3 regions of the Streptomyces sp. NPDC005899 genome follow, and region 3 is predicted to be linked to each of the others. Evidence: riboswitches for the same ligand, from Rfam matches in the RefSeq annotation. Region 3 holds a riboswitch; each other region holds the start of a gene.
What was found. A riboswitch is a leader RNA that binds a small molecule or an ion and turns the genes downstream of it on or off. The one in region 3 is predicted to bind thiamine pyrophosphate.
Positions count from the first base shown of each region.

Region 1 (7,746 bases), on a different contig from region 3:
TCGGCCCATGCCCATCGTGCCGGACGTTCCCGACGCAGGTAGAGACGCTGACGACCGCGAGGACCGGAACGGGGACGCCGCGCACGTCAGCGGCCCCCTGTTCCGTGACGAGAAGCCGCAGGTGCCCATGTCCAGCCCCGTGCAGCCGTCCCCGCCGAAGAAGCGTGCGGGGCGTGATCTGCGTGCGGCCATAGGGGTCGGCGTGGGGCTCGGCGCGGTGGTCGCGGGCTCGCTGTTCGTCGTGAAGGCGGTCTTCGTCGGCGTGGTGGTGCTGGCGGTGGTCGTCGGCCTCTGGGAGCTCACCTCGCGTCTCGAGGAGCGCAAGGGGATCAACGCCCCCCTCGTGCCGCTCGCCGTGGGTGGAGCCGCCATGGTGATCGCCGGGTACGTGCGGGAGGCGGAGGGCGCGTGGGTCGCCATGGCCCTGACGGCGCTCGCGGTGCTCGTGTGGCGGATGACTCAGCCGCCCGAGGGCTACCTCAAGGACGTCACGGCCGGCGTCTTCGCCGTCTTCTACGTGCCGTTCCTGGCGACGTTCGTCGCCATGATGCTCACCGCCGACGACGGCGCGTGGCGGGTGCTGACCTTCCTGCTGCTCACGGTGGTCAGTGACACGGGCGCGTACGCGGTCGGCTGGCGCTTCGGCACGCACAAACTCGCCCCGCGCATCAGCCCGGGGAAGACCCGCGAGGGCCTGCTCGGGGCGGTCGGCTTCGCGATGGTCGCCGGCGCGCTGTGCATGCACTTCCTCATCGACGACGGCGAGTGGTGGCAGGGGCTGCTGCTGGGCCTGGCGGTCGCCGCCAGCGCGACCCTCGGCGACCTGGGTGAGTCCATGATCAAGCGGGATCTCGGGATCAAGGACATGGGCACGCTGCTGCCCGGTCACGGCGGCATCATGGACCGCCTCGACTCGCTGCTGCCGACGGCGCCGGTCGTCTGGCTGCTGCTGGTGCTGTTCGTCGGATCCGGCTGAGCCGAGCAGCGACCTCCCGCTTCGCTCGCCCACGGGGCCCGCCGTCCACCCGGACGGCGGGCCCCGTCCGTGCGTGCTCAAGGTGCCGGGGCCCGGCAGCTCCTCCCGGAACCGTACGGCCGGGAACAGCCCGAGCCACTCCGCACCGCCGGGGAGGCCCACGGGAAGCCTGGTGCTCTCGTGGCGGCCGGCGCGGGGCTGGGACGGTCACGGTGGGGTACCCGGTGGGTGACAGAGGGTAGGAGTCCCTTTCCGAGGAGGACGTGCCGTGCGCGCTGAAGCTCTGGCTCGACCGTAGTCTCACCGCTCAGGCGATCCTGGTCCTCGTCCTCGGAGTGGGAGCCAACGCCCTGTTCCGCCGGGACGGGCACATCGGCTGGTGGGTGATCCGGACAGCGGTCTTCACCGCCGTCGCCATCGGCATCGTGGCCGCCCAGCGCCGCAGGACCGGCCGCGCGGTCGGCACCGGCCCCCGCGGGATCGCCGAGCTCAACCGCCGGATACGGCCGGGAGGTGCCGAGTGATCCGCAGACGCGGGCGAGCATGCGCAGGCTCGTCGACGAGCAGCTGGGACGCATGGAGCAGGCCGGGCGGTGGCTTCCGTACTGGCTGGCCTCCTTGGGCCTGATCGCGGCCGGCCTGCTCGTGCTGGGCACCGTCTCCGGCTCACCGGCGGGTCCGGTGGCCTGTGCCGTCGCGACGGCCGCGTTCTGCTGCTGGGTCCCGTGGATGCGCCGCCGCACCCTGGCGCGGTACCGCAGCATGAGGACCGCGCTTCACGGCGAGGTCTGACGGGCGCATGCCGGGCAGGGCGGCTCTGGCCGTGGGATCCGTCACGCCCATCCCGTGCCCGTGGGCCGTGTGCGGGCCGTGGAACGCCACCGGCCACGGCCGACACCGCTCGTGCGCGGTGTCCGCGTCGTGCCCGGTCCTGCGGCGGACCTGAGTGTTCCGGCACGTCTGCGACACTGGAGGAACCATGCCTAAGCCCGGAGAACTCACTTTCGTCGCGCCCCGCGGAGCCAAGAGGCCGCCGCGGCATCTCGCCGACCTCACGCCCGACGAGCGCAAGGAAGCAGTTGCCGCGATCGGCGAGAAGCCCTTCCGCGCCAAGCAGCTGTCGCAGCACTACTTCGCGCGGTACGCGCACGACCCGGCGGAGTGGACCAACATTCCGGCCGGATCGCGGGACAAGCTCGCCGAGGCGATGTTCCCCGACCTCATGTCCGTCGTGCGCCACATCAGCTGCGACGACGACACCACCCGCAAGACGCTCTGGAAGCTGCACGACGGGACGCTCGTCGAGTCCGTCCTCATGCGCTACCCGGACCGGGTGACCATGTGCATCTCGTCGCAGGCCGGATGCGGGATGAACTGCCCGTTCTGCGCGACCGGGCAGGCAGGACTGGACCGCAACCTGTCGACGGCCGAGATCGTGCACCAGATCGTCGACGGGATGCGGGCGCTGCGTGACGGAGAGGTCCCGGGCGGACCGGCGCGGCTGTCCAACATCGTCTTCATGGGCATGGGCGAGCCCCTGGCGAACTACAAGCGGGTGGTCGGGGCGATCCGCCGGCTGACGGACCCGGAGCCGGACGGTCTCGGGCTCTCCCAGCGGGGGATCACCGTGTCGACGGTGGGCCTCGTGCCGGCCATGCTGCGTTTCGCCGACGAGGGGTTCAAGTGCCGCCTCGCCGTCTCCCTGCACGCCCCGGACGACGAGCTGCGCGACACGCTCGTCCCCGTGAACACGCGGTGGAAGGTGAGGGAGGTCCTGGACGCGGCCTGGGAGTACGCGGAGAAGTCGGGCCGCCGCATCTCCATCGAGTACGCGCTGATCCGCGACATCAACGACCAGGCGTGGCGGGGCGACCGGCTCGGCCGGCTGCTCAACGGGAAGCGTGTGCACGTCAACCTGATCCCGCTGAACCCGACGCCCGGCTCGAAGTGGACCGCCTCGCGGCCCGAGGACGAGAAGGCCTTCGTCGAGGCGATCGCGGCTCACGGCGTGCCGGTCACGGTCCGGGACACCCGCGGCCAGGAGATCGACGGCGCCTGCGGGCAGCTGGCGGCCGCCGAGCGCTGAGACGTGCGTTCCGGCGGGCGTGATCCGGCCGTCGGGGCTTGATCCGGCCGGTGTAGCCTGGTGCGGAAATCAACTTCATATTCCGACAGGGGAGCGCCACAGCGCTGAGAGTGCGGCACCGAGGACAGGTCGGCCGCAGACCCTCTGAACCTCGCCCGGGTCATTCCGGGTAGGAAGTTCGGACTTTACTCAAGCTGTTGCGCCCTGCCCGCTCGCCGAGCGGGCGGGGCCGCGTCTCTTCCTGGTCATCCCAGGAGGAATCACATGAACACCACCACCAAGTGCGCGGCGACGGTTCTCGCCGCGGCCCTCGGGGCCGCGGTGCTGGCGGGCTGCGGGGACTCCGACGGCAAGGAGTCCGGCGCCTCGGGCTCCGGCTCGAAGACGGTCACCCTGGTCAGCCACGACTCGTTCAACGTGTCGGACGCCGTCCTGAAGGCGTTCACCGCCGAGACCGGCTACAAGGTCAAGGTGCTCAAGAGCGGCGACGCCGGAGCCGCCCTCAACCAGGAGATCCTGACCAAGGGCTCCCCCCGCGGCGACGTGTTCTTCGGCGCCGACAACACGCTGCTCTCGCGCGCCCTCGACAACGGCCTGTTCACACCGTACGAGGCGAAGGGCCTGGACCGCGTCGCCGCCGACACCCGGCTCGACGGCAAGCACCGGGTCATGCCCGTCGACACCGGCGACATCTGCGTCAACTACGACAAGAAGTACTTCGCCGACAGGAAGCTCGACCCGCCGAAGTCCTTCGACGACCTGCTGAAGCCGGCGTACAAGAACCTCCTCGTCACCGAGAACGCCGCGACGTCGTCACCCGGTCTCGGTTTCCTCCTCGGCACGGTGGCGGTCCACGGTGAGTCCGGCTACCAGGACTACTGGAAGAAGCTGAAGGACAACGGCGTCAAGGTCGTCGACGGCTGGGAACAGGCCTACAACGAGGAGTTCTCCGGCTCCGCGGGCGGCAGGAAGGCCAAGGCCGACCGCCCGCTCGTCGTCTCGTACGCCTCCAGCCCGCCCGTCGAGGTGCTGTACGCCGATCCGCAGCCCGCCGAGGCCCCGACCGGTGTCGCCACCGGTACCTGCTTCCGCCAGATCGAGTTCGCCGGCCTGCTGAAGGGCGCCGCGAACGAGGCGGGGGGCAAGGCACTGCTGGACTTCATGATCAGCAAGAGGTTCCAGGAGGACATGCCGCTCAACATGTTCGTGAACCCGGTCGTGAAGGACGCCGAACTGCCGGAGATCTTCACGAAGTTCGGCGCGGCCGTCGACAAGCCGGCGACCGTGGACCCGGAGAAGATCGCCAAGAACCGTGAGCAGTGGGTCCAGTCGTGGTCCTCGCTCGTCGTGAAGTAGCGGCCCGGCCCCCACGCGGGGGGAGTGCGGCCGTACGGCTCGGTCTCATGGCCGTGCCCGTCGCGTTCTTCGGGGTGTTCTTCGCCTACCCGGTCGTCGCCATCGTCGGCCGGGGGCTGAAGGCGGACGGTGTCTGGCGGTTCGGCCGGATCGGTACGGTGCTGAGCCGGCCGGACATCCTCGACGTCCTGTGGTTCACCACCTGGCAGGCGCTCGCCTCGACGGCGCTCACCCTGCTGATCGCCCTGCCGGGGGCCTATGTCTTCGCCCGGTTCGACTTCCCCGGCAAGCAGCTGCTGCGGGCGGTGGTGACCGTGCCGTTCGTCCTGCCGACCGTCGTCGTGGGGACGGCGTTCCTCGCACTGCTGGGACGCGGCGGCTTCCTCGACGAGCTCTGGGGCGTCCGGCTCGACACGACGGTGTGGGCGATCCTCCTCGCCCACGTGTTCTTCAACTACGCGGTCGTCGTACGGACGGTCGGCGGTCTGTGGGCGCAGCTCGACCCCCGCCAGGAGGAGGCGGCCCGGGTGCTCGGGGCCGGCCGCCTCGCCGCCTGGAGGCGGGTCACCCTGCCCGCGCTGGCCCCGGCGGTGGCCGCCGCGGCCCTGATGGTCTTCCTCTTCACCTTCACCTCCTTCGGAGTCGTCCAGATCCTCGGCGGTCCGGCCTACTCCACGCTGGAGGTCGAGATCTACCGGCAGACCGCCCAGCTGCTCGACCTGCCGACGGCCGCCGTACTGACCCTGGTGCAGTTCGCGGCGGTCGCCGGGATCCTGGCGGTGCACGCCTGGACCGTGCGGCGCCGGGAGACGGCCCTGCGGCTCGTCGACCCGTCCCGGACGGCCCGGCCGCCACGCGGGGCCGGGCAGCGTGCGCTGCTCGGCGGCGTCCTGCTGACGGTGCTCCTCCTCGTCCTGCTGCCGCTCGGCGTGCTCGTGGAACGCTCCCTGGACACGTCCGGCGGCCACGGCTTCGGGTTCTACCGGGCGCTGCGGTCCGCCGACGCGAACGGCTCCACCTTCCTCGTGCCGCCCCTCGACGCCATCGGGAACTCCCTGCGCTACGCGCTGGTCGCGACACTCGTCGCCCTGCTGGTCGGAGGGCTCGCGGCAGCGGCCCTGACGAGGCGGGCGGGACCGCTGGTGCGCGGCTTCGACGCCCTGCTGATGCTGCCGCTCGGAGTGTCGGCGGTGACCGTGGGCTTCGGCTTCCTCATCACCCTCGACGAGCCGCCGCTCGACCTCCGTACGTCCTGGATCCTCGTCCCCCTCGCCCAGGCCCTGGTGGGCGTCCCGTTCGTCGTGCGGACCATGCTGCCCGTCCTGCGCGCCGTGGACGACCGGCTCCGGGAGGCCGCCGCGGTGCTCGGGGCCTCGCCGCTGCGGGCCTGGCGCGAGGTGGACCTTCCGCTGGTGCGGCGGGCGGTGCTGGTGGCGGCCGGTTTCGCCTTCGCCGTGTCCCTCGGTGAGTTCGGCGCGACCGTGTTCATCGCCCGGCCTGACAACCCGACCCTGCCGGTGGCGGTGGCCAGGCTGCTGGGGCGGTCCGGGGAGCTCAACTACGGCCAGGCCATGGCCCTCAGCACGATCCTGATGCTCGTCTGCGCGGTGGCGCTGCTCCTGCTCGAACGTATCCGCACCGACCGATCCGGGGAGTTCTAGAGATGCTGGCAGTGGAGTCGGCCACGGTCCGGTTCGGGGGGCGGACCGCTCTGGACGCCGTGGACCTGGAGGTCGCCGACCACGAGATCGTCTGTGTGCTCGGGCCCAGCGGCAGCGGCAAGTCGACATTGCTGCGGGCCGTCGCCGGGCTGCAGCGCCTGGACGGCGGGCGGGTGCTTTTGGACGGCGCCGACCAGCGGCGGGTGCCCGTGCACCGGCGCGGGCTCGGCCTGATGTTCCAGGACCACCAGCTGTTCCCGCACCGGGACGTCGGCGCCAACGTCGCCTTCGGCCTGCGGATGCGCGGGGTGTCCCGGGCGGAGCGGGACCGCACGGCCGGCGAGCTGCTGGATCTCGTCGGTCTGCCGGGAGCGGGCCGACGGGCCGTCGCCGCCCTGTCCGGCGGCGAGCAGCAACGGGTCGCCCTGGCGCGGGCGCTGGCGCCCCGGCCGAAGCTGCTGATGCTGGACGAGCCGCTGGGGCAGCTGGACCGGAGCCTGCGCGAACGTCTCGTCGTCGAACTGCGCACCCTCTTCGGCCGGCTGGGCACGACGGTGCTCGCCGTGACGCACGACCAGGGCGAGGCCTTCGCGCTCGCCGACCGGGTCGTCGTCATGCGGGACGGCGGGATCGCCCAGGAGGGGGCCCCGCTGGAGGTCTGGCAGAAGCCGGCATCCGCCTTCGTCGCCCGGTTCCTCGGTTTCGACAACGTGGTGGACGCGCTCGTCACGGGCCGGACCGCCGACACCGTCTGGGGCGAGGTGCCGGTGGCCGAGGGGTCTGCCCAGGGCCCGTGCGAATTGCTGGTCCGGCCGGGCGGCGTGCGGATCGGCGGCCCGCGGGACGGGCTGCGCTGCACCGTGGGCGTACGCACCTTCCGCGGCCATCACGTGGCCGTCACCCTGCACCCCGCCCGCGGCCCCGCGCTGGAGGCCCAGTGCGGCCTGCGGGACACCCCGGACGAGGGCGCGGTGGTCGGCGTGACGTTCGACGCGGCGGAGACGGTGGTGCTGGAGCCGGCCGCCTGACGCGGCTCGGCCCGGCAGCCCCGGACGTCGGCCGCGCCGCTCCGGCACGCCGGCCACCGCCCCGGGGGCGGCAGGTCAGCCGGTCAGCCGGGCGAGCGCCGCGGGTGCCTCCTCGACCGTGTCGACGAGCGCGATCCGCGACTCCATCGCGCGTCCGGCGGCCAGGGCGCTCAGCAGCGGCCAGGCCGGCAGCTTCTCCGTCCAGTGCGCACGGTTCACCAGCACCATCGGCGTGGGCGCCGAACGCGACTCGTAGTAGTTCGGCGTCGCGTTGTCGAAGATCTCCTGCACGGTCCCGGCGGCACCCGGCAGGAAGATCACACCGGCGGTCGAGCGGGCCAGCAGCCCGTCCTCGCGCACCGCGTTCGCGAAGTACTTGGCTATGTGGTCCGCGAAGGCGTTCGGGGGTTCGTGGCCGTAGAACCACGTCGGGATCGCGACCGAGGAGCCGCCGTCGGGCCACCGCTCCCGCACGGCGAAGGCGGCCCGCGCCCAGTCGGTGACCGACGGATCGAACGACGGCGCCGAGGCGAGCAGTTCGCACGCCTTGAGCAGCATCGCGTCGGAGTGCGGAGCGGCGTACGCCCCGAGGTTGGCCGCCTCCATGGCCCCCGGGCCGCCGCCCGTCGCCACGGTCAG
Region 1 is NZ_JBEXWB010000101.1:6,213-13,958, reverse strand. It holds gene ABZ371_RS14490 (phosphatidate cytidylyltransferase) at 1-976, shown strand, start outside; gene ABZ371_RS14485 (hypothetical protein) at 1,240-1,500, shown strand; gene ABZ371_RS14480 (hypothetical protein) at 1,520-1,768, shown strand; gene rlmN (23S rRNA (adenine(2503)-C(2))-methyltransferase RlmN) at 1,956-3,062, shown strand; TPP riboswitch at 3,140-3,256, shown strand; gene ABZ371_RS14470 (thiamine ABC transporter substrate-binding protein) at 3,327-4,418, shown strand; gene ABZ371_RS14465 (iron ABC transporter permease) at 4,466-6,079, shown strand; gene ABZ371_RS14460 (ABC transporter ATP-binding protein) at 6,082-7,107, shown strand; gene ABZ371_RS14455 (Rossmann fold nucleotide-binding protein) at 7,183-7,746, opposite strand, start outside.
Region 1: it holds a riboswitch for thiamine pyrophosphate, as region 3 does, so the genes downstream of both, ABZ371_RS14470 (thiamine ABC transporter substrate-binding protein) here and thiO (glycine oxidase ThiO) in region 3, are expected to answer to the same signal.

Region 2 (5,610 bases), on a different contig from region 3:
CCGGTCATGGTCCCGGGCGGCGCCGCGGCTCGGGGCGCGCCCCCCTCACCGGACACCGGCGCGGGGGCGCGTGGCTCAGTCCGCGATCGGCAGGTAGACCCTGTTCCCGGCTGCCGCGAACTCCCTGGACTTCTCGGCCATGCCGGCCTCGATCTCCTCCTGCCCGCCACCGTGTTCACGCCGGATGTCGTGCGAGATCTTCATCGAGCAGAACTTCGGACCGCACATCGAGCAGAAGTGGGCCGTCTTCGCCGGCTCGGCGGGCAGTGTCTCGTCATGGAACTCCCGCGCCGTGTCCGGGTCGAGCGCCAGGTTGAACTGGTCCTCCCACCGGAACTCGAACCGGGCGTCCGACAGCGCGTCGTCCCACTCCTGCGCCCCCGGGTGCCCCTTGGCGAGGTCGGCCGCGTGTGCGGCGATCTTGTACGTGATGACGCCGGTCTTCACGTCGTCGCGGTTCGGCAGGCCCAGGTGCTCCTTGGGAGTGACGTAACAGAGCATCGCCGTCCCCCACCAGGCGATCATCGCCGCGCCGATACCCGACGTGATGTGGTCGTACGCGGGCGCGATGTCGGTGGTCAGCGGGCCGAGCGTGTAGAACGGGGCCTCCTCGCAGATCTCCTGCTGGAGGTCGATGTTCTCCTTGATCTTGTGCATCGGCACGTGGCCCGGGCCTTCGACCATCGTCTGGACGCCGAACCGCTTGGCCACGGAGTTCAGCTCGCCGAGCGTGCGCAGTTCGGCGAACTGGGCCTCGTCGTTGGCGTCGGCGATGCAGCCCGGCCGGAGTCCGTCACCGAGCGAGTACGTCACGTCGTAGGCCGCGAGGATCTCGCAGAGCTCCTCGAAGTGCTCGTACAGGAACGACTCCTTGTGGTGCGCGAGACACCAGGCCGCCATGATCGATCCGCCGCGGGAGACGATGCCGGTCTTGCGACGGGCCGTCAGGGGGACGTACGGCAACCGCACGCCGGCATGCACCGTCATGTAGTCGACGCCCTGCTCCGCCTGCTCGATCACGGTGTCCTTGTAGATCTCCCAGGTCAGCTCCTCGGCCCGGCCGTCGACCTTCTCCAGCGCCTGGTAGAGGGGCACGGTGCCGATCGGCACGGGCGAGTTGCGCAGTACCCACTCGCGGGTGGTGTGGATGTTCCGGCCCGTGGACAGGTCCATGACCGTGTCGGCGCCCCATGTGGTGGCCCACGTCATCTTGTCCACCTCCTCCTCGATGGAGGAGGTGACCGCGGAGTTGCCGATGTTGGCGTTCACCTTCACCAGGAACCGCTTGCCGATGATCATCGGCTCGATCTCGGGGTGGTTGACGTTGGCCGGCAGCACGGCCCGGCCCGCAGCGATCTCCTCGCGCACGACCTCCGGTGCGACGTTCTCCCGGATCGCGACGTACTCCATCTCCGGGGTGATCTCGCCCCGGCGTGCGTACGCGAGCTGGGTGACCGGGCTGCCGTCCCGGCTGCGCCGCGGTCGGCGCGGGCGGCCGGGGAAGACCGCGTCGAGGTTGCGGAGCCCCTCGCCGGGCTCCCGGCCCCCGGCGGACGGGGAGGACCCGCCACGCGGCGCGGTGTGCTTGAGCCCGTCGTCCTCGGGGCGCGCGGGGCGGCCCGCGTACTCCTCGGTGTCCCCGCGGGCGATGATCCAGTTCTCCCGCAGGGGCGCGAGGCCCCGACGGACATCGGTCTCGGTCGAGGGGTCGGTGTAGGGCCCGGACGTGTCGTACAGCGTCACGTCCTTGCCGTTGGTGAGGTGCACCTGACGGACAGGCACCCGGAGGTCCGGGCGCGAGCCCTGGACGTACCCCTTGTGCCAGCCGATGGACTTCCCGGCCTCGGTGCTCTGCGCGTTCCGCGCCGAGGCAGGCGTGCGTGCGTCCGCTGTGGTCATGAGACCTACTCCCTACGCCGGCATTACCCGGTAACAGGTTCGGCGGTCGGCGCAGCGTGTCCCGTAAGGAGTTACGGAGGTCAGCGCCCTCTCAGCCCGGTGCTCCGAGCTCCCGCGTGTACAAAGGCGTCCCCACGCTAGCCCGCTTCCTGGCGTGCTGGCCAGAGGGCCCCTCCCGTTCTTGGGATGATCGCCGGGTGACGTCCCCCGGAATCCCCCCCGAACCCCACGGCCACGCGGCAGGCAGTACCCAAGGTCATGCGCATGGTCATACACACAGCCATGGACCCGCCGCGCCCGTGTCGGTCCACCTGCGCAAGGTCATCGCCGCGGTCCTGATCCCCTTCGCCACCGCGGTCCTCGTCGGCCTCGTGGCGTTCTGGCCCGGCAGCGCGCCCTCGCACGAGCGCACCGGTGTCGGTTTCGACCGTCAGACCCAGGAGGGCCGGGTGGTGAAGGTCGTCAGAGCCGACTGCGCGGACCTCAACGCCGCCCAGGTACCCCCGACCGGTGACACCTCCACACCGTCCGGCCGCGAGGCGGTCGCCGAGCAGTCCGGCCGGTGCGCGAAGGCCACGGTCGAGGTGACGAGCGGGAAGGACGAGGGGCGCACCTTCGTCGAAGTCGTCCAGCCCGACGCTCCCCGCCAACTGCGCGAGGGCCAGGGGGTGGTCGTGGCCTACGCACCGGACGCGCCCCGGGACCTCCAGTACTCGGTGACGGACGTCGACCGTACGTTCCCGATGGCACTGCTGGCCGGGATCTTCGCGCTCGCCGTGGTGGTCGTGGGCAGGCTGCGGGGGCTGATGGCGCTGATCGCGCTCGCCGTCTCGTTCGCCGTGCTGACGCTCTTCATCCTGCCGGCGATCCTGCAGGGGGCCAATCCGCTGGTCGTCGCGGTGATCGGGGCGAGCGCCATCATGCTGATCGCCCTCTACATGTGCCACGGCCTCACGGCCCGCACCTCGGTCGCCGTCATCGGCACGCTGATCTCACTGCTGTTGATCGGGCTGCTGGGCTCCCTCTTCATCGGCTGGGCGAGCCTGACGGGCAACACCGACGACAACACCGGCCTCATCCACGGGCTGTATCCGGGCATCGACATGAGCGGGCTGCTGCTGGCCGGAGTGATCATCGGATCGCTGGGCGTGCTCGACGACGTGACCGTCACCCAGACGTCCGCGGTCTGGGAACTGCACCAGGCGGACCCGGCCATGGGCGTGCGAGGGCTCTACCGCGCGGGCATCAGGATCGGACGCGACCACATCGCGTCGGTGGTCAACACGCTGGTACTCGCGTACGCGGGCGCCGCACTGCCCCTGCTGCTCCTCTTCTCGATCGCCCGGAGCAGTGTGGGGGCGGTGGCCGGCAGCGAACTGGTCGCGGAGGAGATCGTCCGGACCCTCGTCGGGTCGATCGGCCTGGTCGCGTCGGTGCCCGTGACGACGGTGCTCGCGGCGCTGGTCGTCTCCGCGGACCGCACGGGGCCCGGCGCGGAAGCCGAGATTCCCGCACCCGCGCGGACCGGGAGGGGGCGGGTTCCCGCACCCGCGCGGACCGGGAGGGGGCGGCGCCGCAAGGCCTGACCGGAGGCACCGGGCACCCGCCCCCGGATACCGGGGCCGGTGGTCGTCCGGCGCCGGGCGTGCAGCCGGTCGCACCCGTTCAGCCGGCGTTCTGCTCCTTGGCGAGGATCCGGCCCAGTGCCTCTTCCAGGTTGCCGTCGAAGTCACCCAGCGTGTGCTCCTGCCCCAGCGGTACCAGCTTGTCCGTACGGTCGAGAAATGCCACAAGAGGTGCCGTGCCGGCACGGAACATAGCCCTGTCCGCGCCGACCTGGAGACGGATGTGCACATCGGAGAGCCCCTCGGGCTCCGTCGGCGCGATGTGCACATCGCCGTCACCGCTGGGGCTGTTGAGGCCGTCGAGCAACAGCTCACGGCCGAACGCCCAGGTGACGGGTGCGTCGCCGGGCAGGTGGAAGGTCATCCGGATCGCGTACGGATCACCCACCTCGTACCGGAGCTCCACCGGGATACGGAAAGCAAGCTCCTCGGAGACGAGAAAGCTCATCATGACCTCTGCTTGAACCGACTCGCGCATCGTCCAACCCCGCAGTAGATGAATCTGGCCAGGAATGATCCCCCATGGCCCTATTGACGCCATCGTGATGCACGCGATAGCGGATCACAAGGAGTGATTTTTCAGATACTGATAGAGAACACGAACGAGCGCAAGAGAGTGGTGACTTCGCAGCGTAGTTGTTCGACTGCGGGGAGCAACCGTTCTTCTTCGTCCAGGGGGAGAGAAACAGCCATCGCCGCTACGGAGCACCCGACCGTGATCGGAATGGCGGCGCAGACCGTCCCCAGCGCGTATTCCTGCCGTTCGACGACGGGCTCCGTGCGCTTCATCGCCCTCAGACGATCGAGGAAGGCACGACGGTCCCGAACGGAGTAGCGCGTCAGCTGCCGAACGGGGTACCGGTCCAGGTGGTCCTCGCGCGCACGCTCGTCGAGCTGCCCCAGCAGACACTGGCCCAACGCGTGGGCGTGGCCCGTCTCCGGGAACGCGGCCCACTCACGCACGGCAGGGAACGCCGGTGTGTCGGCCACCGCGACCAGCTCCATCTCGCCGTCCCGGTACAGGGCGCAGTACACAGGGGCCTCGATGACATCCGCCCAGCGCGCCAGTGACTCGACGATCACGCCCGGCCTCGGGGTGGCGGAGCGGCCGCCCCCCAGGCGTTCCGTGGCGGCACCGAAGAGGAAGACGCCATTCTCCCGGCGCAGATAACCCTCGTGGGTCAGCGTGCGCAGGAGATGGTAGGCGGTGGGAAGGGGCAGGCCCGCCTCCCGCGCGAGTTGCTTCGCCGGCGCACCGTCCCGATGGGTGCCCACAGCCTCCAGCAGTCTCAACGCCCGCTGAACCGAAGCGATCAACGTCGGAACAGCGGTACTCGATGCCGTGGTCACAGGTCACCCCCGGACATGGTGACGGGCGCTCAGCCCTCCCGAGGGGGCCACCCCCACGGGCCCGCCGCGAGCCTGGGTCCGGAAGACCGGACGGTCGCACAAACCACTGAGCAGGATGGTGACGGTCTGTCATATCCCAGCCGCGGCAGCGGTACGCAACTGTATCGGCACGCTCGGCTACGAGTGGAGTTTCGCGGCGTACTTAGCTCAGCTGGGCTAATCAACCCACCGGCGGTCCACTTCCTGCCCGCGGAGCGCCCGGACCAGGGGCGCCGCTTCGGGGCGGTCCGGCGCTGGGGCCCGGGCCGGCGCCCCGGGCCCGGCCCCTACCAGTCGCCGCGCGAGGAGGACGCCGTGAACTTGCGCACGACGAAGACCAGACCACCGACCAGGACGACGAAGACCAGCACCTTGAACAGCAGCCCGATGACGAACCCGACCACACTGGCGATCAGGCCGCCGAACACGACGATCGCGATGAGCGGCACCGCGATCCACTTCACCCACCAGGGCATTCCCGCGAAGAGCTCCCGCATGGCCATCGTCCTTACCTCGGTCCGTGAGTTCCTGCTCCGATGCTAGGGGCGCGGCACCGCCCCGCGGGGGCCGGGAGCCCTTGGAGTCCCCTGAACGATCCCCTAGGGACCCCGGGGGGCTGCGGTCAGCTCTCCGGCGGAGAGAAGACCACCATCACCCGGAGGTCCTCGGTGATGTGGTGGAACTTGTGGGCGGCTCC
Region 2 is NZ_JBEXWB010000064.1:3-5,612, forward strand. It holds gene thiC (phosphomethylpyrimidine synthase ThiC) at 76-1,899, opposite strand; TPP riboswitch at 1,892-2,025, opposite strand; gene ABZ371_RS11130 (YibE/F family protein) at 2,097-3,485, shown strand; gene ABZ371_RS11135 (SsgA family sporulation/cell division regulator) at 3,565-4,002, opposite strand; gene ABZ371_RS11140 (helix-turn-helix domain-containing protein) at 4,104-4,874, opposite strand; gene ABZ371_RS11145 (DUF5326 family protein) at 5,201-5,410, opposite strand; gene ABZ371_RS11150 (cupin domain-containing protein) at 5,536-5,610, opposite strand, start outside.
Region 2: it holds a riboswitch for thiamine pyrophosphate, as region 3 does, so the genes downstream of both, thiC (phosphomethylpyrimidine synthase ThiC) here and thiO (glycine oxidase ThiO) in region 3, are expected to answer to the same signal.

Region 3 (7,746 bases):
ACTGTTGTCCACCCTTCGGACATGCTCCCGCTTCGCCGGCTCCGGTCCCGCCCCTCACCCCGGCGGGAGGCCCCCCGGGGCCGGGGACCGTCCTCGTGCCGTCAGCCGGCCAGGAGTTCCGCCTGGTCAGGCTAGGGCGCGGGCCCTGATGCGGGTGGCCAGCTCCTTCGCCGCCGCGCCCGGGTCCTGCGCCTCGGTGATCGCCCGCACGACGACGACCCGGCGGGCGCCGGCGTCCAGCACCTCGTCCAGGTTGCCGGCGTCGATCCCGCCGATGGCGAACCAGGGGCGCGCCGGGCCGAGCGAGGCGGCGTAGCGCACGAGGCCGAGACCGGGAGCGTGCCGGCCGGGCTTGGTCGGCGTGGGCCAGCAGGGCCCGGTGCAGAAGTAGTCCACGCCCGCCTCGGCGACGGCGGCGTCGACCTCCGCCTCGGCGTGGGTGGACCGGCCGATCAGCACGTCCTGGCCGAGGACCGCGCGCGCGGCGCGAACCGGCAGATCGCCCTGTCCGAGGTGCAGCACGTCGGAGCCGGCCGCGTGGGCCACGTCGGCCCGGTCGTTCACCGCCAGGAGGGCGCCGTGGCGCCGGCAGGCGTCGGCGAGGACGGCCAGGTGATCGAGCTCCTCGGCCGCTTCCATCCCCTTGTCACGGAGCTGGACGATGTCCACTCCGGACGAGAGCACGGCGTCGAGGAAGGCGGGCAGGTCACCCTGGCGCCTGCGGGCGTCGGTGCACAGATAGAGCCGGGCGTCGGAAAGCTGCTCACGCGGCGTGGACATGGTGGTTCTCCCCGTTACGTCAGTGGGTCACGGCGTCGGCGCGCCGGAAGGAGGGGGAGGCGGGCCGTGGGTCACGGCCCGCCTCCCGCTCACGGTCGGCCGGTCAGACGGCGAGCGCCTGGGCCCGGCGCTTCACCTCCGTACCGCGGTTCTCGCTCAGGGCCTGCGCGGGGGTGCCGGGCAGGCTCGGGTCGGGGGTGAAGAGCCACTCCAGCATCTCTTCGTCGTTGTAGCCGTCGTCCCTCAGGAGCGTCAGGGTCCCCGCGAGGCCCTTGACGACCTTGTCGCCGTCGATGAAGGCGGCCGGCACCTGGAGCGTCCGGTTCTCACCACGGCGTACGGCGATGAGCTGGCCCTCCTTGACCAGCTGCCTCACACGCGTCACCTGGACATCGAGCATTTCCGCGATGTCCGGCAGGTGGAGCCAGGCGGGGACGAGAGCATCGATCTTTGCGTCAATCTCGGTCACGGGGACAAGCCTGCCATCCCGGACCGACAGCCGGTAGCCGGGCCGCCCGTCCGGGGCGTGCGCGAGGCTAGAGCGCCGCCGACTTCAGGGGCACCGAGGGGTCCGCCACGAGCTCCGCGTCCATCCGCGCCCCCGCCTCGACGAGTCGGCGCCCCTGAGCGAGGTCGCGCGGCCTGCTGACCGCCAGCAGCGCGGTCAGGACCCCGTGCCGCAGCCAGCAGACCGTCCAGTCCCGGCCGGAGGGGTCCCCGCGCCACACGAGGGTGTCCGCACCGGCGTGGTGGCCCGCGTACTGCACGAAGCGCCCGAACTGCTCGGACCAGAAGTAGGGCACCGGGTCGTACGTGCGGGGCCGGCCGTCCGCGATGACGGCGGCGGCCGTCCGGGGCCCCTGGAGGGCGTTGTCCCAGTGGTGGACGAGCAGCCGCTCGCCGTAGCGGGCCGAAGGGAAGGACGCGCAGTCACCCACCGCGTAGACGTCGGGGAGTGAGGTCCGCAGCGAGCTGTCGGCGGTGACCGAGCCGTCCGGCCCGAGGGCGATGCCGGAGCCGGCGAGCCAGCGGGTGGCGGGCCGGGCACCGATGCCGACGACCACCGCTCCGGCCGGGACGGTCCGGCCGTCCGTGAGGTGGACGGCGCCCGGCTCGACGCGGGCCACGCGGGCGCCGGTGAGGAGTTCGGCCCCGCTCGCGGCGTACCAGTCCGCCATCGGCGCCGCGACCTCGGCGGGCAGGGTCCCCGCCAGGGGGCGTTCGGCGGCCTCGACCACGGTGACCCGGCAGTCCGCGGCCCGGGCGGCGGTGGTGAACTCGGCACCGATCCAGCCCGCTCCCACGACCACGACGTCGTGCTGCCGCTCCAGGACGGGCCGCAGGCGCGCGGCGTCGTCGAGGGTGCGCAGCAGGTGGACGCCGGGCACTCCGTCCGAGCCCGGCAGTCCGACGGGTTCGGCGCCGGTGGCGAGCACGAGGACGTCGTAGGGCACCGGCCCGTCCTGGGTGTCCAGTTCGTGTGCCTCGCCGCGCAGGCCGGTCACGTCGAGTCCGAGGCGCAGGGTGATGCGCAGCGCCTCGAAGTCGACGTCGAAGGCGGAGTCCTCCGCCTTGCCGAGCAGGACCGCCTTGGACAACGGCGGCCGGTCGTAGGGCTGGTGCGGTTCCGCGCCGATGAGGGTGACGGGGCCGGTGAACCCCTGCTCGCGCAGGGCCACGGCCGTCTGCACGCCGGCCATGCCCGCGCCCACCACCACGACGCCCCGGGGTCGTTCCGCCGCCTGGTCCGGTGTCTGCTCGTTCACCCGTCCACCCTAATCATGTGACGGGCGTTCAGGGGGCGAGCTGCTCGACGACGCTGGTCCCGCTGCCCTCCTGGGACTCCCACGCCCAGCGTTCGTCCAGCCGCACCCGCCCGTCCGGAAGCTCGGTGACGGTCGAGACGCAGTGCCCGCCGGAGGTGGTGCCGTCGTGCTTCAGCTGGACGTACCTGAAGTCGAGGGTGTCCGCCTCCCGGGTTCCGACGAGATGCCCCCGGACGACGTCGCCGCCCTCGTACTCGGCCCAGACGCGGCCGTCCCGCTCGTGGTAGGTGAAGCGGGTCCGGGTGCCGACCTGCCCGGGGGCCTGGTCGGCGACGGGCGACAGGACGAGTCCGTCGAGCGAACGGGCCATGGCAGCTGCTCCCTTACTGACCGCGGGCGGCGGGGTCTAGGCTGGCCACCGTAGAACACTCGCGGGAGCCCGGGCGCACCGGGCTGAGAGGGAGGCTGACCGGCCTCCGACCGTACGAACCTGATCCGGGTCATGCCGGCGAAGGGAGGGGCTGGACGCCCATGCGCGTTATCGGAGAGCGACCCGACGTCCTGGTCGTCGGGGGCGGCATCATCGGCCTGGTGACCGCCTGGCGGTCCGCCCAGCGCGGTCTGCGCACGGCGCTGGCCGACCCGGATCCGGGCGGAGGGGCCGCGCAGGTCGCGGCGGGCATGCTCGCCGCCGTCACCGAACTCCACTACGGCGAGCAGACGCTGCTCGCCCTCAACATGGCCTCGGCCGCCCGGTACCCGGCGTTCGTCGCCGAGTTGGAGGAGGCGAGCGGGCGGGGGACGGGCTTCCGCGCCTGCGGGACCCTGTCCGTCGCACTGGACGCGGACGACCGGGCCCACCTGCGGGAGCTCCACGCCCTGCACCTGCGTGAGGGCCTGCGGTCCGAGTGGCTCAGCGGCCGCGAGTGCCGCCGGCTGGAGCCGATGCTCGCGCCGGGCGTGCGCGGGGGTCTGCGGGCCGACGGCGATCACCAGGTGGACCCCCGGCGGCTCGCCTCCGCGCTCGTCACCGCCTGCGAGCGGGCCGGCGTGGTGTTCCACCGGTCCTGGGTCCGGCGGTTGTCCGTCGCGGGCGGGCGTGCGGCCGGCGGGGTGCTCTCCGACGGCACGGAGGTGGGCGCCGGGCAGGTCGTCCTGGCCGGCGGCAGTCTCAGCGGCCGGCTGGAGGGGCTGCCGGAGGCGGTCGTGCCGCCGGTCCGCCCGGTGAAGGGGCAGGTGCTGCGCCTGACGGTGCCGCCCGCGTACGCCCCCTTCCTCAGCCGTACGGTCCGGGCCGTGGTGCGCGGCAGTCATGTCTACCTCGTGCCGCGCGCCGACGGCGAGCTCGTCGTCGGCGCCACCACCGAGGAGCTGGGCTGGGACACCACCGTCACCGCGGGCGGCGTGTACGAGCTGCTGCGGGACGCCCACGAGCTGGTGCCCGGGATCACGGAGCTCCCGTTGACGGAGACCCGCGCCGGGCTGCGTCCCGCCTCCCCGGACAACGCCCCCCTGCTGGGGCCGACCGGGCTGCCCGGCCTGCACCTCGCGACCGGCCACCACCGCAACGGGGTGCTGCTGACGCCCGTCACGGGCGACGTGATGGCCCATGTGCTCGACACCGGGGAGCTGCCGGAGATGGCGCGGCCCTTCGCCCCGCTCCGTTTCGACCGGCCCCCCGTCCCTTCCCGTGACGCAGTCCGTACCCCCGTCTCCGAGGAGCAGCCCGCATGACCGAGCCCACGCCCGAGGGTGCCTCCGCGCACGCGGCCGAGCCGGTGCCCGTGTCCGGATCCGCCCCCGCGTCCGCCGCGCCCTCCCCGGCGGCGTCCGTGACCCTGTCCGTGTCCGTCAACGGGGAGGCGCGCGGGGTCCCGGCGGGAACCGCCCTGGACTCCCTGGTCGCGGAGCTGACCGGGGCGCGCTCCGGGGTCGCCGCGGCGGTCAACGAAGCCGTCGTCCCGCGCGGTGAGTGGCCCGTCACCGTGCTCGCCGACGGGGACCGTGTCGAGGTCCTCACCGCCGTCCAGGGGGGCTGACCGTGTCCGACGACGTCTTCACCCTCGGTTCCACCGCCTTCTCGTCCCGGCTGATCATGGGAACGGGCGGGGCTCCCAGCCTCGACGTACTGGAACGCGCCCTCATCGCCTCGGGCACCGAGCTGACCACCGTGGCGATGCGCCGGCTCGATCCGACGGTGCGGGGCTCGGTGCTCTCCGTCCTGGAGCGGCTCTCGGTACGGGTGCTGCCGAACACCGCGGGCTGCTTCACCGCGGGCGAGGCCGTGCTGACCGCCCGGCTGGCCCGGGAGGCGCTGGGCACCGACTGGATCAAGCTGGAGGTCGTGGCCGACGAGCGGACCCTGCTGCCCGATCCGGTGGAGCTGCTGGACGCCGCCGAGACGCTGGTCGACGACGGCTTCACCGTGCTGCCCTACACGAACGACGACCCGGTGCTGGCCGGCAAGCTCCAGGACGTGGGGTGCGCGGCGATCATGCCGCTCGGCTCCCCCATCGGCTCCGGCCTCGGGATCCGCAACCCGCACAACTTCCAGCTGATCGTCGAGCGCGCGGAGGTCCCGGTGATCCTGGACGCGGGCGCGGGGACCGCCTCGGACGCCGCGCTGGCCATGGAACTGGGGTGTTCCGCCGTGATGCTCGCCTCGGCGGTGACCCGGGCGCAGGAGCCGGAGCTCATGGCCGCGGCGATGCGGCACGCGGTGGACGCCGGCCGTCTCGCCCACCGGGCCGGCCGGATCCCGCGGCGCCACTTCGCCGAGGCATCGTCACCCGCGGAAGGCCGGGCGGCGCTGGATCCCGAGCGCCCGGCCTTCTGAACGGCACCGGGCGTACGGCCGGGCCGCCGGTGCGGTTCCGCCGTCACCGCACGTGCGTGGACCTGTCACGGATCGGCTCCAGAACGGCTCCGGGCCGGCCCGCGCCCGTCCGCGGTGTCCGTGGTGGCTCGTAGACTCGCTCCGTGGACACGGACACGACCCTTCAGGACCCGCTCGTCGGGCAGCTGCTCGACGGCCGCTATCGCATCGACGCGCGCATCGCGGTCGGCGGTATGGCCACGGTCTACCGGGCCGTGGACACCCGGCTCGACCGCGTGCTCGCGCTCAAGGTGATGCATCCGGCCCTCGCGACCGACGCGGCGTTCGTCGAGCGCTTCATCCGCGAGGCCAAGTCCGTCGCCCGGCTCGCCCACCCCAACGTGGTGGCCGTCTTCGACCAGGGCGCGCAGGGCGCGTACGTCTACCTGGCGATGGAGTACGTGGCCGGGTGCACCCTGCGCGACGTGCTGCGCGAGCGCGGCGCCCTGCAGCCCAGAGCCGCGCTGGACATCCTGGAGCCGGTCCTCGCCGCCCTGGGTGCCGCGCACCGGGCGGGTTTCGTGCACCGTGACATGAAGCCGGAGAACGTCCTCATCGGGGACGACGGCCGCGTGAAGGTGGCCGACTTCGGGCTCGTGCGCGCGGTGGGCACCGTCACGGACACGACGGGGTCGCTCCTCGGCACCGTCTCGTACCTCGCCCCGGAGCAGATCGAGCACGGTACGGCCGACACCCGCGCCGACGTCTACGCCTGCGGTGTCGTGCTGTACGAGATGCTGACCGGCGGCAAGCCGCACACCGGCGACACCGCCGCCCAGATCATCTACCAGCACCTCAACGAGGACGTTCCGCCCCCGTCCGCCGCCGTCCCCGGCCTGGCGGCGGCGCTGGACGGGCTGGTGGCCGTCGCCACCACCCGCGACCCGGAGGCGCGCCCGCACGACGCGGTCGCCCTGCTCGCGCTCTCCCGGGAGGCCAGGGCCGTCCTCACGGAGGAGCAGCTGGACGCGGTGCCTCCGCAGGCCGTCGCCGAGGCCCGCGACGGTGCCGAGGACCGTACGAGCGTCATCCCCCGGGTGATCCCGCCGGGCCAGGGCACCGCGCACCACACGAGCCGTCTGGAGATGCCCCCGCCGCCCCCGGGCCGGGGGCGCGGCGCCCGGGGCCGCTTCGCGGCCGTCCCCCGGCGGGGGATGCTCGCCGCGCTCGTCGCCCTGCTGCTGGTGCTGGCCGGCACGGGTGTCTGGTACATCAACTCCGGTCAGTTCACCCGGGTCCCCTCCCTGCTGGGCAAGACCCAGGAGGCCGCGGAGAAGCGGCTCGCCGAGGCCGGCCTCGACGTGAAGGGTGTCGCCCACGCCTACAGCGACACCGTGGAGCGCGGCACGGTGGTGAGCACCGACCCCGGCTCCGGTGAGCGGATCCGGGGCAACGACGCGGTGAAGCTGGTCATCTCGCGGGGCCCGGAGGTCGTGGAGGTCCCCGACATCGAGGGGCTCGCGCTGGCCGACGCCCGGCGGGAGCTGAGGAAGGCGGGTCTCGAGCAGGGGATGGTGACCCGCGAGTTCAGCGAGGAGATGGGGCGGGGTGACGTGGTCCGCACCGATCCCGCCGTCGGCACCGAGCGGCACGCGGGCTCCGCGGTCGCACTCGTCGTGAGCAAGGGCAGCCCGGTCGACGTACCGGACGTCACGGGGCTCGACGTCGAGGAGGCCACGGCCGCCCTGGACGAGGTGGGCCTCGAGGCGAAGGTGCGGCCGGACCGGGTGCACTCCGCCGAGGCCGAGGGCGACGTCGCCCGGCAGTCGCCCGCCGAGGGCGAGGACGTGGCCGAGGGCGACACCGTGGAGCTGACGGTGTCCGCGGGTCCCCGCATGGTGCAGGTGCCCGACGTGACCGGTAAGGACGTCGACGAGGCCCGGAGCACACTGGAGGGGGCGGGGTTCGAGGTCAAGGTCGACCGTCCGTTCCTCTCCTTCAGCGACACGGTCGCGAGCCAGTCGGTCGACGGCGGGAAGAAGGCGGCGGAGGGCTCGCGCATCACCATCAGGACGAAGGGCCTGTAGGCGGCACACGGCCGGGGCACGGGGCCCCGGCACGGAACGGACCGCGAAACCCCCCGGCCGGAAGCGGCCGGGGCCCACGGAGGACTGGCGGCACACATGCGCAACCCGATAGGCGGTCACGTCCCCGTGGCCGGCGGTCTCGCCAAGATCGGGCTCGGCTACGCACGGGAGCTGGCCGCGGAGACCGTGCAGGTCTTCGTCGCCAACCCGCGCGGCTGGGCGACCCCGGCCGGCGACCCCGCCCAGGACGAGCTCTTCCGCGCGGAGTGCGCCGCGCAGTCCGTGCCCGCCTACGTGC
Region 3 is NZ_JBEXWB010000015.1:5,764-13,509, reverse strand. It holds gene thiE (thiamine phosphate synthase) at 127-780, opposite strand; gene ABZ371_RS03750 (Rv2175c family DNA-binding protein) at 884-1,249, opposite strand; gene ABZ371_RS03745 (FAD-dependent oxidoreductase) at 1,317-2,546, opposite strand; gene ABZ371_RS03740 (hypothetical protein) at 2,575-2,916, opposite strand; TPP riboswitch at 2,968-3,080, shown strand; gene thiO (glycine oxidase ThiO) at 3,078-4,280, shown strand; gene thiS (sulfur carrier protein ThiS) at 4,277-4,585, shown strand; gene ABZ371_RS03725 (thiazole synthase) at 4,588-5,382, shown strand; gene pknB (Stk1 family PASTA domain-containing Ser/Thr kinase) at 5,526-7,448, shown strand; gene ABZ371_RS03715 (deoxyribonuclease IV) at 7,545-7,746, shown strand, end outside.